Regions from separate parts of the Streptomyces roseirectus genome, predicted to be linked through region 3. Evidence: riboswitches for the same ligand, from Rfam matches in the RefSeq annotation. Region 3 holds a riboswitch; each other region holds the start of a gene.
What was found. A riboswitch is a leader RNA that binds a small molecule or an ion and turns the genes downstream of it on or off. The one in region 3 is predicted to bind cyclic di-AMP.
Positions count from the first base shown of each region.

Region 1: another riboswitch for cyclic di-AMP. It lies ahead of IAG44_RS09995 (M23 family metallopeptidase); the one in region 3 lies ahead of IAG44_RS21880 (M23 family metallopeptidase).
Region 2: another riboswitch for cyclic di-AMP. It lies ahead of IAG44_RS06150 (LysM peptidoglycan-binding domain-containing M23 family metallopeptidase); the one in region 3 lies ahead of IAG44_RS21880 (M23 family metallopeptidase).

Region 1 covers NZ_CP060828.1:2,449,426-2,453,502, reverse strand. Annotated here, with positions in the region: gene IAG44_RS10000 (M16 family metallopeptidase) at 1-805, shown strand, start outside; cyclic di-AMP (ydaO/yuaA leader) riboswitch at 1,148-1,294, shown strand; gene IAG44_RS09995 (M23 family metallopeptidase) at 1,309-2,061, shown strand; gene IAG44_RS09990 (GntR family transcriptional regulator) at 2,255-2,938, shown strand; gene IAG44_RS09985 (HPr family phosphocarrier protein) at 3,153-3,434, opposite strand; gene IAG44_RS09980 (bifunctional acetate--CoA ligase family protein/GNAT family N-acetyltransferase) at 3,622-4,077, shown strand, end outside.
Region 2 covers NZ_CP060828.1:1,515,069-1,519,145, forward strand. Annotated here, with positions in the region: gene IAG44_RS06145 (exo-rhamnogalacturonan lyase family protein) at 1-652, opposite strand, end outside; gene IAG44_RS06150 (LysM peptidoglycan-binding domain-containing M23 family metallopeptidase) at 897-1,961, opposite strand; cyclic di-AMP (ydaO/yuaA leader) riboswitch at 1,964-2,134, opposite strand; gene IAG44_RS06155 (alpha-galactosidase) at 2,429-4,077, opposite strand, start outside.
Region 3 covers NZ_CP060828.1:5,167,472-5,171,548, reverse strand. Annotated here, with positions in the region: gene IAG44_RS21885 (aldo/keto reductase) at 1-384, opposite strand, end outside; gene IAG44_RS21880 (M23 family metallopeptidase) at 470-1,468, opposite strand; cyclic di-AMP (ydaO/yuaA leader) riboswitch at 1,478-1,635, opposite strand; tRNA gene IAG44_RS21875 (tRNA-Met) at 1,878-1,951, opposite strand; gene IAG44_RS21870 (alginate lyase family protein) at 2,014-3,228, opposite strand; gene IAG44_RS21865 (dihydrofolate reductase family protein) at 3,303-4,077, opposite strand, start outside.

The sequences.
Region 1 (4,077 bases), 2.7 Mb from region 3:
CGTCCGCGCCTTCTACGACCGGCACGTGCGCCCCGCCACGGCCACCGCGGTCGTCGTCGGCGACCTGGACGGCGTCGACCTCGACGCGCTGCTCGGCGAGACCCTGGGCGCCTGGACGGGTACCCCGGCGCAGCCCCGGCCCGTCCCGCCGATCACCGCCGACGACACCGGGCGCGTCGTCATCGTCGACCGGCCCGGCGCCGTCCAGACGCAGCTGCTGATCGGGCGCGTGGGCGCCGACCGGCACGACCGCGTGTGGGCCGCCCAGGTGCTCGGCACGTACTGCCTCGGCGGCACCCTGACGTCCCGTCTGGACGCCGTCCTGCGCGAGGAGAAGGGCTACACCTACGGCGTGCGCGCCTTCGGCCAGGTCCTGCGCTCCGCCCCCGACGGCACCGGCGCGTCCATGCTCGCCATCAGCGGCTCCGTGGACACGCCCAACACCGGGCCCGCCCTCGCGGACCTGTGGACCGTCCTGCGCACGCTCGCCGCCGAGGGCCTGACGGACGCCGAGCGCGACTTCGCCGTCCAGAACCTCGTCGGGGTGGCGCCGCTCAAGTACGAGACCGCCGCGGCCGTCGCCGGGACCCTCGCCGACCAGGTCGAGCAGCACCTGCCCGACGACTTCCAGGCGACCCTGTACCGCAGGCTCGCCGCCACCGGGACCGTCGAGGCCACCGCCGCCGTCGTCAACGCCTTCCCGGTCGACCGCCTGGTGACCGTCCTGGTCGGCGACGCGAAGGAGATCCGCGAGCCGGTCGAGGCCCTGGGGATCGGGCCGGTGCAGGTGGTGACGGCGGAGTAGCCGGCCGGCGTACGCGCGGGTGCGACCGTTCGGGCACGCGCGTGTGGGACCACTGCCGTGCGCGCCCTGGGCCGCCGTCCGGAGACATCTCCGGGCGGCGGCTCCGTCGTACCGGCCCGCGCGCGTGCGCCGAACCTTCCCCCCGCCCTGCCTCGTTCGCCTGTTCGCACATCGACACCCTGCCCGGAAACGTTCCTCGGGGATGACCGTTTTCGCCCGGAGGGTGCACCTCTGCCCTGTGGTCTGCGCTACAAAAACCGCTGTGCGTTTGGGAATCGGCGGTGTGCCCCTCTAGCGTCGTCCGGGCTGTTCGTCGGGCAGTGCGCCGCACACCGCGGCACCGGACAGCGATCGCCGAGTCCCCGCACGGCGCGAGCCAGGGGAGCCGGGGACCCACAGTCCCTGGGGTGAATCGGGCGCGTGCGCCCGTAGGAGACCTTCCTGCTCCGAACCCGTCAGCTAACCCGGTAGGCGAGAGGGAAGGAAAGGACGAACTCGACCTCATGGCGTTCACCTGCGCCACCGGGAAGCGCCGCAAGGCGACCCGGATCCAGCGCACGACGGCCCGCGCGGCCGGCATAGCGGCGCTGACGACGTCGGCACTGGCGGCCGGCTCTCCCCCCGAACCGACGGCCGCGAACGCCATGACGCTCGCGGACGACACGGTCACCATGCGCCTCGACGTCACCGAGCAGGCCGCCGACCGCGCGGACGCGCAGCAGCACGCCGTCCAGCAGGCGGCCGTACGCGCGCAGGCGCAGGCTCTGCGCGCCCAGGCAGCCGAGGACGCGAGGGCGGCTCGCGCGGCCGAGGCACGCGCCGCGCGCGAGGCGGAACGGGCCCGGCTCAACGCGTTCGTCGCGCCGATCACCGGCTCCTACGTCTCCACCGGCTACCGCAGCGGCGGCTCCCTGTGGTCCTCCGGCAGCCACACGGGCATCGACTTCCACGCCGCCACCGGCACCCCGGTGCACGCCGTGGGCCTCGGCACCGTCGTCGAGGCGGGCTGGGGCGGCGCCTACGGCAACCAGGTCGTCGTCCGGATGCACGACGGGACGTACACCCAGTACGGCCACCTGTCGGCGATCTCCGTGGCGGTGGGCCAGACGGTCACCCCCGGCGAACTGATCGGCTACTCGGGCGCGACCGGCAACGTGACGGGCCCGCACCTGCACTTCGAGGCGCGCACGACGGCGGAGTACGGCTCCGACATCGACCCGGTCGCCTATCTGCGCGCGCACGGCGTCGACGTCTGACCTCTGCGCGAGATCGTCCAGCCCCGGCTCCTCCAGCCGGGGCTTTCGGCGTTTCGCACGCTCTCCTGTCCAAAAAATATCCCTGGATTCCGGCTCGCCATCGGAAATTCCCGCTCATTGCAATAGAGTCACGGAACACACGTCGATCGGCGCGTTCGGCGGCGTTTCACGGGGATTAAGGCGGAGGTCGGTCATGCGTATTCCGGCGCACTCGGTGTGCACGGCCATCCGGGACGACATCGTCGCGGGTGTCTACGAGCGTGGCAGCCGCCTCACCGAGGAACTTCTCGCGCGCCGGTATGGCGTCAGCCGCGTCCCGGTCCGTGAGGCGCTGCGCACGCTGGAGGCCGAGGGGTTCGTCGTGACACGGCGCCACGCGGGCGCGTGCGTGGCCGAGCCGACCGAGCAGGAGGCCGCCGACCTGCTGGAGATGCGCCTGCTGCTGGAGCCGCTGGGCGCCGCCCGTGCCGCGCAGCGGCGCACGGAGGCCCACCTGAAGGTGCTGCGCGGACTCGTCAGGCTGGGCCAGGAGCGCGCCAGGAGGGGCAACAGCGAGGATCTACGTTCCCTGGGCGGCTGGTTCCACGAGACGCTGGCCCAGGCGTGCGGAAGCCATGCCCTGACCTCGACGTTGACCCAGCTGCGCCACAAGATCGCCTGGATGTACGCCGTGGAGCCGCCGGCCAGCCCTGTCGACTCCTGGACCGAGCACGGAGCGATCGTGGACGCCGTCGCGCGCGGGGACGCCGAGCGCGCGCGGGCGGTCACCGCGCTGCACACCGAGCGCTCCACGGCCGCGCACCGGCTGCGCTTCGCCGGCGCCGACCGTGTGAGGACTTCGCAACACGCCGTAAACATGTCCGGCCTGCGGCATTAACACGGGCGCCGTATACAAAGAAGAGATATTCGGCGGAGGTGTATTTCCGCTGCCCTTTTCCCGGGTGCGCCGTGAATTCCCCGGCGTACGCCCTCCGCATGTGTTCACGCGGCCCTAATCCTGCGCGGGGCAATTCATTCCCGGGTTCCCGGAAAACGGCGGAGCCGCGCCGCCCGGTGGGGCGGCGCGGCTCACGCGCGCGTGGAGCGCCGGTTCAGACGGTCTCGGGAAGCTCGTCGAGACCTTCGGAGACCAGCTTGGCCAGCCGGTCGAGGGCCGCGTCGGCGCCCTCGGCGTCGGCGGTCAGCACGACCTCCTCGCCGCCCTGGGCGCCGAGGCCGAGGACGGCCAGCATGGACGCCGCGTTGACGGGGCTGCCGCCCGCCTTGGCGATTGTGACCGGGACGCCTGTGGCCGTGGCGGCTCGGACGAAGAGGGAGGCGGGGCGGGCGTGAAGGCCCTCCGCCCAGCCGATGGTGACGCGGCGCTCAGCCATGTGATGCTGCCCTTCGGTGTTCAGGGTTGTCTAGACCATTTTTCCACACGTGAAGCGTCCCCGGAGCAGGCGCGACGGCCCCTCCGAGGCGGCTTGTCCGGACCGCGGCCTCGGTCCGGCTCGTGCCGTCTTCCGTCCCCCAGACTGCCTCGCGCCGTTGTCGGACGCGAGCCGTACCCTGGGCCCCATGCAGAGCGCGCAGGAGCGGCACGAGTACCCCGCCCACTGGGAAGCCGACGTGGTGCTGCGCGACGGCGGTACCGCGCGCGTGCGGCCCATCACCGCCGACGACGCCGAGCGCCTGGTCAGCTTCTACGAGCAGGTGTCGGACGAGTCGAAGTACTACCGCTTCTTCGCGCCCTACCCGCGCCTGTCCGCGAAGGACGTCCACCGCTTCACGCACCACGACTTCGTGGACCGGGTGGGACTCGCCGCCACCGTCGGAGGCGAGTTCATCGCCACCGTACGCTATGACCGCATCGGCCCCGACGGCCTGCCCGCCACCGGCCCCGCCGACGAGGCGGAGGTCGCCTTCCTCGTCCAGGACGCCCACCAGGGCCGCGGCGTCGCCTCCGCCCTCCTGGAACACATCGCCGCCGTCGCGCGCGAGCGGGGGATCCGCCGCTTCGCCGCCGAGGTCCTG
Region 2 (4,077 bases), 3.7 Mb from region 3:
TCCCGGTGTCCGCGTCGAGCAGACCGGTTCCGGTGAAGAAGCCGTGAGGCTGGGCGGCGATCGTCCGCAGGGAGTTGACCAGTTTCGCGCGCGCCTGTTCCGCCTTGGGGGCGTGCCGGTCACCGGGGAGGTAGCCGTCGGTGCGGACCTTGCGCTGCGGGTCGACGGCGAGGAACGTCCGTTCCACGTCGGCGAGTTCGCGCAGCAGGTCACCGGTGCGCTCGTCGCCGGTGAGGTAGTGGAAGAAGCGCCGGTTGGCGGTGGCCGAGATGCGGACCTGTTTGGCGCTGTCCGCGTAGTGCCGGGTACCGAGCAGGTAGCGGTCGGCCTTCGGGGCGTCCGGGGCGATCGCGTGGGCCGTCCGCTTCACCGAGCCGTCGGGCCGGTAGGCGGTGGGCCAGGTCCGGACGGGGACGTCGGTGCCGTCGACGGTGGTCAGTCCGAGCGGCTGCTCCGGGTGGCGGGTGCCGCGCGCCCACGGCACGCCCCAGGTGGCGCCCGCGTGGGCGTCGGGGGCGCCTTCCAGCCAGCGCAGTTCGGTGCGGGCGCCGGAGGTCGCGGCGGCCGGGCGGGACCGGGCCCAGGAGACCGAGGTGGCGGCGGCCGCGACGGCGGCGCCCTTGATGACGGTGCGTCGGTGGGCGCCGGACACGGGACCTCCAGGGAAGGAGCTTGCGGGAGGGGGCGGAGATCACTGTCTCCCCGCCCTCTTCCGGCTGTCGACGCTTCCGGCCCTCCTGCCACACGACCGCAATGAAACGATCATGAACGCGCAGAATCCGACATCCGCGCGCCCCCTGAAGGCACCCGGAACGCCCCGAAGGCCGGACCCGGGGATCGGGGTCCGGCCTTCGGAGGCGTGTCAGATGAGGCGGAGTCTCAGGTGAGGCGAGGTGTCAGACGGAGACGCCGTGCGAGCGGAGGAACGCCAGCGGGTCGATGTCCGAGCCGTAGTTCGCGGTGGTCCGCATCTCGAAGTGCAGGTGCGGCCCGGTCACGTTGCCCGTGGAGCCCGAGTAGCCGATCACCTCGCCCGCGCTGACGGTCTCGCCGACCGAGACGGTGATCGACGACATGTGCGCGTACTGCGCGTAGTAGCCGTCCGCGAGCCGGATGACGACCTGGTTGCCGTACGCCCCGGCCCAGCCGGCCGAGACGACCGTCCCGGCGCCGACGGCCCGCAGGGCGGTGCCGGTCGGCACGACGAAGTCGACGCCCGTGTGATAGCCGCTGGACCACATGCTGCCCGAGACGCGGTACCCGGTCCCGACGACCGCGCCCTTGACCGGCAGCGCGAACCCGGAGGACGACACACTCCCACCGGACCCCTTCGAGGAGCCGCCCGAGGAGGAGCTGCCGGACGAAGAGCCGCGGGAAGAGGACCGCGTCGACGCCTGCGAGTCCCGCGAGCTGTCCGACTTCTGGGACGACCGCTGCGAGGACTGCGACCCCGAAGAGCCCGACGACCCGGATGAGCCGGACGAGGACTGCGAACCGCTCTCCGTGCTCCCGGAGCCGCCACGCGCCGCCTTCGCGCCGAGCGACAGCCGCAGCCCGGGATGGATCAGCGACGGGTCGGAGCCGACGGCCTCCCGGTTGTCCTCGTAGAGCCGCTGCCAGCCCCCTCGGACGTTCTGCTCCTGGGCGATCTTCGACAGGTAGTCGCCGGACCGGACGGTGTAGACGGACGTCTTGCGGGTGCCCGACGGAGTCGACGTCGCGGACGCCGCACTGGCCGGCGTAGCGGTCCGCGCGGCCGGCACGCTCCGGGCGGCCTGGTCGCCGACGGACGCGACCGACGCGGCGGCCGCGGAGGTGTTCGCGGAGGACGCCGTCTGCGCGTGCGCCCCGGTGGCCCCGATGAGCGGTATCGCGAGCGCCGCGCCACCGGTTCCGGCGGCGGCCAGCGAACGGGAGAAACGGGGCGGCTTAGGGCGGCGGTGCTTACCCCTGGCGGACATGGAATTCCTCTCCTGCGCCTGCGAGGTGAGCTGTCGGGTGCGAGCAGGAGATGCCCGGCCGCAGCGAGGTGCGGCTTTACCCCTAGCCTCTTCCGGAGACCGGAACAGGCGGTGATTCCTGTGGGTCCCCCGCTCCTGCCGTTTCCTGTGGTCGGGTGCGGCCCCGGGCGGTGGCAGGATTCGGCGTCCGCCCGGATTGCTGGTGAACGTAGGCGACGCGGACACGCGATCACAAGCAGAATCCGCCTGTGAATTCTCCGCGCGTTGACGCGCCGTGGGCTTTCCCGGTCACCCCGCGTGCGGACACAACCGGCCCGCATGCCCAATCTCCCTTGAAAAGCGCCCCTATTACGTGAACATGACGCGTGACCCAGGGCCAGGAATATGACCCTGGTCACACGTCCGATGTAGGGCTTTCCTTATCCCGGAGCGAGCCGGAATGAAATCTGCGAATACGGACAGAAAGCTCAGATGCGGCGCAGTCGGAATACTCCCGCGTCCAGGTCACCACTCAGTCCGGTCCGCAATCCGTGATGCAGCAGCACCGCACCCCGATGAATTTCGCCCGTTTCGAGGCATTCGTACGACGCCGTCGCGTCGAGCCCCCGCAGCCGCACCGCCGGCACCGGCTCCCCGTAGTGCTGCGCCTGGAGCCAGGCGAGGACGACCGTCTCGTCCCCGCGCACGTACTGCACGGCGCTCAGCCCGCCCTGCGGCGCCCTGAGCCGGTACAGGTCGCCCTGCTGGACGACGGGCCGGATCTCCTTGTAGAGCTCCACCCACTCGCGCGCCTCGGCGAGTTCCGCGTCGGTCCACTCGGAGAGGTCGCCGCCGACGCCGAGCACCCCGGCGAAGGAGCTGACGAACCGGAACTTCAGCGAGCTGACCCGGTTGTTCAGCTGGGTGTTGGGGCTGTCGGTGACCCAGGCGGCCATCACGCGCGCGGGATGGATCTGGCTGAAGCCGTGCTGGATGGCGAGCCGGTCCAGCGGGTCGGTGTTGTCGGAGGTCCACACCTGGTCCGTGCGGCTGAGGATGCCGAGGTCGATCCGGCCGCCGCCGCCCGAGCAGGACTCGAAGGCGACGCCGGGGTGCGCCGCGCGCAGCCGGTCGAGCAGGGCGTACAGCGCGCGCACGTGGTCGACCCACAGGCGCTGCGGGTAGGGGTCGCCGGGCCAGCCCGCGTCGGTGAAGCAGCGGTTGAAGTCCCACTTCACGTAGTCGATCGGGGCGCTGGACAGCAGGCCGTCCAACTGCTCCCACAGGTACTCCTGGACGTCCTCGCGCGCGAGGTTGAGCATCAGCTGGTTGCGGGACTCCGTGCGCGTGCGGCCCTCCTGGAACTGCACCCAGTCGGGGTGGGCGCGGTAGAGGTCGCTGTCCGGGTTGACCATCTCGGGCTCGACCCAGATGCCGAACTGCATGCCGAGGCCGTGCACCTGGTCCGCGAGGGGCTTGAGGCCCTGCGGGAAGCGGTCGGGGTTGGGCGCCCAGTCACCGAGGCCCGCACGGTCGCTGGTGCGCGCGCCGAACCAGCCGTCGTCGACGACGAACAGCTCGACGCCGATGTCGGCCGCCTTGCGCGCGAGGACGAGCTGCTGCTCCTCGGAGATGTCGAAGTTGGTCGCCTCCCAGGAGTTGAACAGCACCGGGCGGTCCTGCCCGGCGTCCGGGATCACGTGCTCGCGCTGGTAGGCGTGCCAGGCGCGGCTGGCGCCGCCGAAGCCGCCGGCGGACCACAGGGCCGCGAAGACGGGCGTCGTGAAGGAGTCGCCGTCGGCGAGGAGCAGGAGGCCCGACTCGTCGTGTCCGGCGCCGCCGGTGATCTGCACGCGCGCGTCGGGAAGCTGGGCGACGGCGATCCGCCAGGAGCCGGACCAGCCGAGGGCGGCGGTGAAGACCTCGCCGGTCTCCTCGGTCGCGTCGGTGTCGAGGGCGACCCAGGGCAGGTGCGGGTGCCCGGTGTGGCCGCGCCGGCTGCCGATGACCTTCTCGCCGTAGGTCAGGCGCGTCTGCGTGAGGCGGGACTCCGCCGCCCAGCGGCCGTGCAGCTGGGACAGGCGCCAGCCCTCGCGGTGCGGGAGCGTCCAGGTCGCGGAGTCGGCGCGCAGCAGCT
Region 3 (4,077 bases):
CTTGTCGAAGTGCGTGTAGTAGAGGTCGATGTGGTCGGTACCGAGGCGCTTCAGGGACGCGTCCGCCGCCGCTTTGATCGTGTCCGCGGACAGCCCCTGGAACTCGGGGTGCTGGCTGACCTTGGTCGCGATGACGACGTCGTCCCGGTTGCCGCGCGAGGCGAGCCACTTGCCGATGATCGTCTCGGACTCGCCACCGCTGTTGCCCTCGACCCAGGCCGAGTAGACGTCAGCGGTGTCGACGAAGTTGCCGCCCGCCGCGGTGTACGCGTCGAGGACGGCGAAGGAGGTCTCCTCGTCGGCGGTCCAGCCGAAGACGTTACCGCCGAGGGCGAGGGGGAAGACTTCGAGGTCGGAGGAGCCGAGCGGGCGCAGAGTAGTCATGATCTACGTCAACACCGGCCCCGGACCCACGAATTCCGCCCGTCACGCAAAGAACTCACCACGCGAAGAGCCCGTCCGAGCACCCTCAGATCGTCAGGCCCTTGCTCCGCAGCCAAGCCGCCGGGTCGATCCCGCTCCCGGACCCGTTGACGTGGACCTCCAGGTGCAGGTGCGCCCCGGTCACGTTCCCCGTCGCCCCGACCCGCCCGATGACGTCCCCGGTCCCGACCCGCTGGCCGACGCTGACGCTGATGGACGACTGGTGGGCGTACCAGATCTCGGTGCCGTCATCCAGCTTGAGCTTCGTGAGGTAGCCGTAGGACCCGGCGTACCCGGCCTCGATGATGGTCCCGCTGTGGACAGCCTTGAGGAGCGTGCCGGTGGGCGCCGCGAAGTCGAGCCCGGTGTGGTACCCGGACGACCAGAGCGCCCCGGACTGCCCGAACGTCGAGGTGATGGTGTACGAGGACGTCGGCAGCGCGTACTGCTTGGCCAGCTCGGCGAGCCGCGCCTCCTCGGCCTTGCGCTTGGCGGCGGCGTCGGCCTCTTCCTTGGCCTCTTCGACGTTGGCCTGCGCGGCCTTGGCGGCCTTCGCGGCGGCGTCGGCCTCGGCGCGCTGCGCGGCCACCTTCGCCTGCTGCTCGGCCTGCGTCGCCTGCGACTCGGCCTGCGCGATGATCCGGTTGCGCAGCGCCTCGGCGGCGTCGGCGGACTCCTGCCCGGCCTCGCTGACGATGCTGGCGATCGGCGTGGCCTCGGGCGTCCGGTCGTCGTCGTCGGAGACGAGGGAGCCGACGCCGGGGATGTCGTCGACGGAGATGGAGACGGGCGCGTTGCCCGTGTTGGCGCTGGCCATGCCGCCCGCGCTGACGGCGGCTATGACGCCGACGCCGAGGACCGTGGAGCTACGGGCGAATCCGCCGCCGGCTCCGGCGCGCTGCCTGGCGACCCGGTGCTTGCCCTTGGCCGGGACGGAGTCGGCCGTCGGGTTCCACTCCTCCCAGGGGCCCTCTTCCTCGACGCGGTAGCCGCCGAACCCGAAGGTCGGCTGGGCAGGGGCTTCTGGGGCAGTCCGGTTCGCCACGCGGGCGCACTCCTTTCCTTCCGCCGCCTACCGGGTTAGCTGACGGGTTCGGAGCGGGAAGGTCTCCTACGCGCGTAAACCGGCCGCTCGTGAGCGGTGGCGTCCGCGTGATTCACCCCAAGGTGGTGGTTCCCCGGTTCCCTTACGGGATTCGGCGCGTGCGCACGGAGCCGCCCCTGATGACGGCTGGAACAACCGTGCTGCGTTATCGAACGTTAATCGACCCGAGTACCCGTTTCCAAGCTGTTCCTCTTGATCGACAAACATTTCTGGCCCGGAATTTTCGGGTCAACGGTAGGGAAAAACGGGCGAGTTGGGGCGGTGATGCGAACCTCGCGATACGCAGAGTGACCGCCGGGGACAACAAAAGGACCGGGACCCTGTTTCCAGGATCCCGGTCCTTTTTCAGTAGCGGGGACAGGATTTGAACCTGCGACCTCTGGGTTATGAGCCCAGCGAGCTACCGAGCTGCTCCACCCCGCGTCGGTGAGATAACTATAGGCATACGCCGAGTGGAACTCCAAACCGGTTCCGTCCTACCCCCGTCATACCCCCGGGTTACGGGCGTGCGTCAGGGTCTCCCAGGCCACGAACAGGTCGTCCGTGCCGGCGGGCCGGTGCCGCTCCACGAGCCGGTGCGCCGCCGGGACGGACTCGCCGAGCCGGCCCTCCAGGTGGTTGACCAGGACCTCCAGGTCGGGGCCCATGTTGCGGTCGACCTTCCCGCCGCACAGCCACGCCGGGGCCTTCTCGCCCGCCTGGTAGCGGGCGTGCAGCTCGGCCGCCGCCTTCAGCCGGTCCTTGGTCTCGCCGTACAGGTCGACGCCCTGGTGCCACGCCGTCTCCGCGATGTGGGCGGCGGCGGCCAGGGAGTAGCCGGCGTGCTTGAAGTTGCGGCAGGTCTCCTGGGAGACGCCGTCCTTGAACGTCGTCTGCCCGAACCAGTACGCGGTGAGCTTCGCCGGGTCGTCCAGGCCCGCCTTCGCGGGGGCGATCGGGATGCGGCCGTCCTTCTCCAGGTAGAAGTAGGCGGGGACGCGGGCCCGGAAGCGGCTCAGGGCCTGGTCGAAGACCTTGTGGTCGTTGGTGAAGACGCCGATGCCGATGGCCGCGTCCGTCATCGCGAGGTCCCAGTTGCCGTTGTAGTCCGGGACCTCCCGGGTGACGGCCGGGAGGTAGGCGTCGCGCAGCATCGCCTCGAACCGCAGCACCCGGTCCTCGGGCCAGCCCCCGCCGGGCGTGTGCCGGACGATCTCCGCCGCCCTCGCCCACGTCGAGCCCGCCCACGCGGTCTGGAGCCCGGCGTCGTCCTCGGTGTGCCGTCTGATCCGCGCCGACCAGGCGTCCATGATCTCCCGCGCCTTCTCGGCGTGCCGCGGCTTGCCGGTCACGCTGAACAGGAGGGCCTGGGTGTAGGCGGCGATCGCGTCCTGGCGCTCCTCCACGCAGCCGTGCGCGGGGCGGTTCGGCTGGTCGCCGCCGGGGCAGTCGACGCTCTCGTACGGCTCCGGGGCGTACTTGTACGAGCCGTACTTGCTGTCCCTCATGTCCAAGTAGGCGCCCAGCCACGGCTGTTCACCGGCGTGCACCTTCTCCCGGACGGCGTCCAGCTGCGTCCTGGCCACCAGCACCCCCGGGTGCGTGAACGACGCCTCCGGGGGGAGGGCGCGGGCCATCCGGCGGGGTTCGGGGGTGGTGGTGGAGCAGGCGGCGAGCGCGAGCAGCAGGGCGGCGGCGAGTACGGGTTTGGCTGACCTCATGTGGGCAGCGTGGCCCGGACCGGGGTGGTGCGCAGGTTGGGGTGGGCCGGGCGGGTCAGGGCTCCCCCGGCTGATCAGAGCAGGTGCCCGTTCGGCGCCTTCGCCCGTCCCTCGTACTCGTCCAACAGCAGCACCTCCACCCCCGCGTCCCTCAGCAGCCCGTTGCCGTCCGCGTCCTGGACGAAGGTGTCCGGTTCGATCCACGCCGTGACGACCCGCCGCACCCCGGCGTCGAGGATGAGCCGCGCGCAGGGCGCCGGGCGGGAGGCGCGGCGCGCGCAGGGTTCCAGGCTGGAGTACACCGTCGCCCCGGCGAGCCGCGGGTCCGCCGGGTCCAGCTTGGCGAGGGCCGCCTCCTCCGCGTGGACGACGGTGTCGTCGCCCTCGCGCGAGTGCCCGCGCGCGATCTCCGTCCCGTCGGCCGCGACGACCACCGCGCCGACGCTGAAGGCCGTCTCCGAGGGCGGACACAGCGCGGCGAGGTCGCAGGCGAGGGAGAGCCAGTGGTGGTCGGCGGGGGTGACGGCGGGGCGGTACGTCATCAGGACCACGTCCTCGATCTGCCGGGTGTCGACGAGGGTGAGGCGGCCCGGCTCGTACGTGCCGGGGCCGAAGAGCCGGGGTGCCTTGGGGTCGCCGACGAACAGCGGGGCCAGCACCAGCTGAAGTTCGTCCGCGAGGCCGCGCTGGAGGAGCTGGGTGTGGATGGTGCCGCCGCCCTCGACCATCAGCCGCCGGACGCCGCGCGCGTGCAGGTCGGCGAGGAGGCGGTGCCAGTCCAGCTCGGGGCCGAGGGGGACGACGTCGGCGGTGTCCCGGACGGCCGTGCGGGCGCGGGCCGCTCCGCCG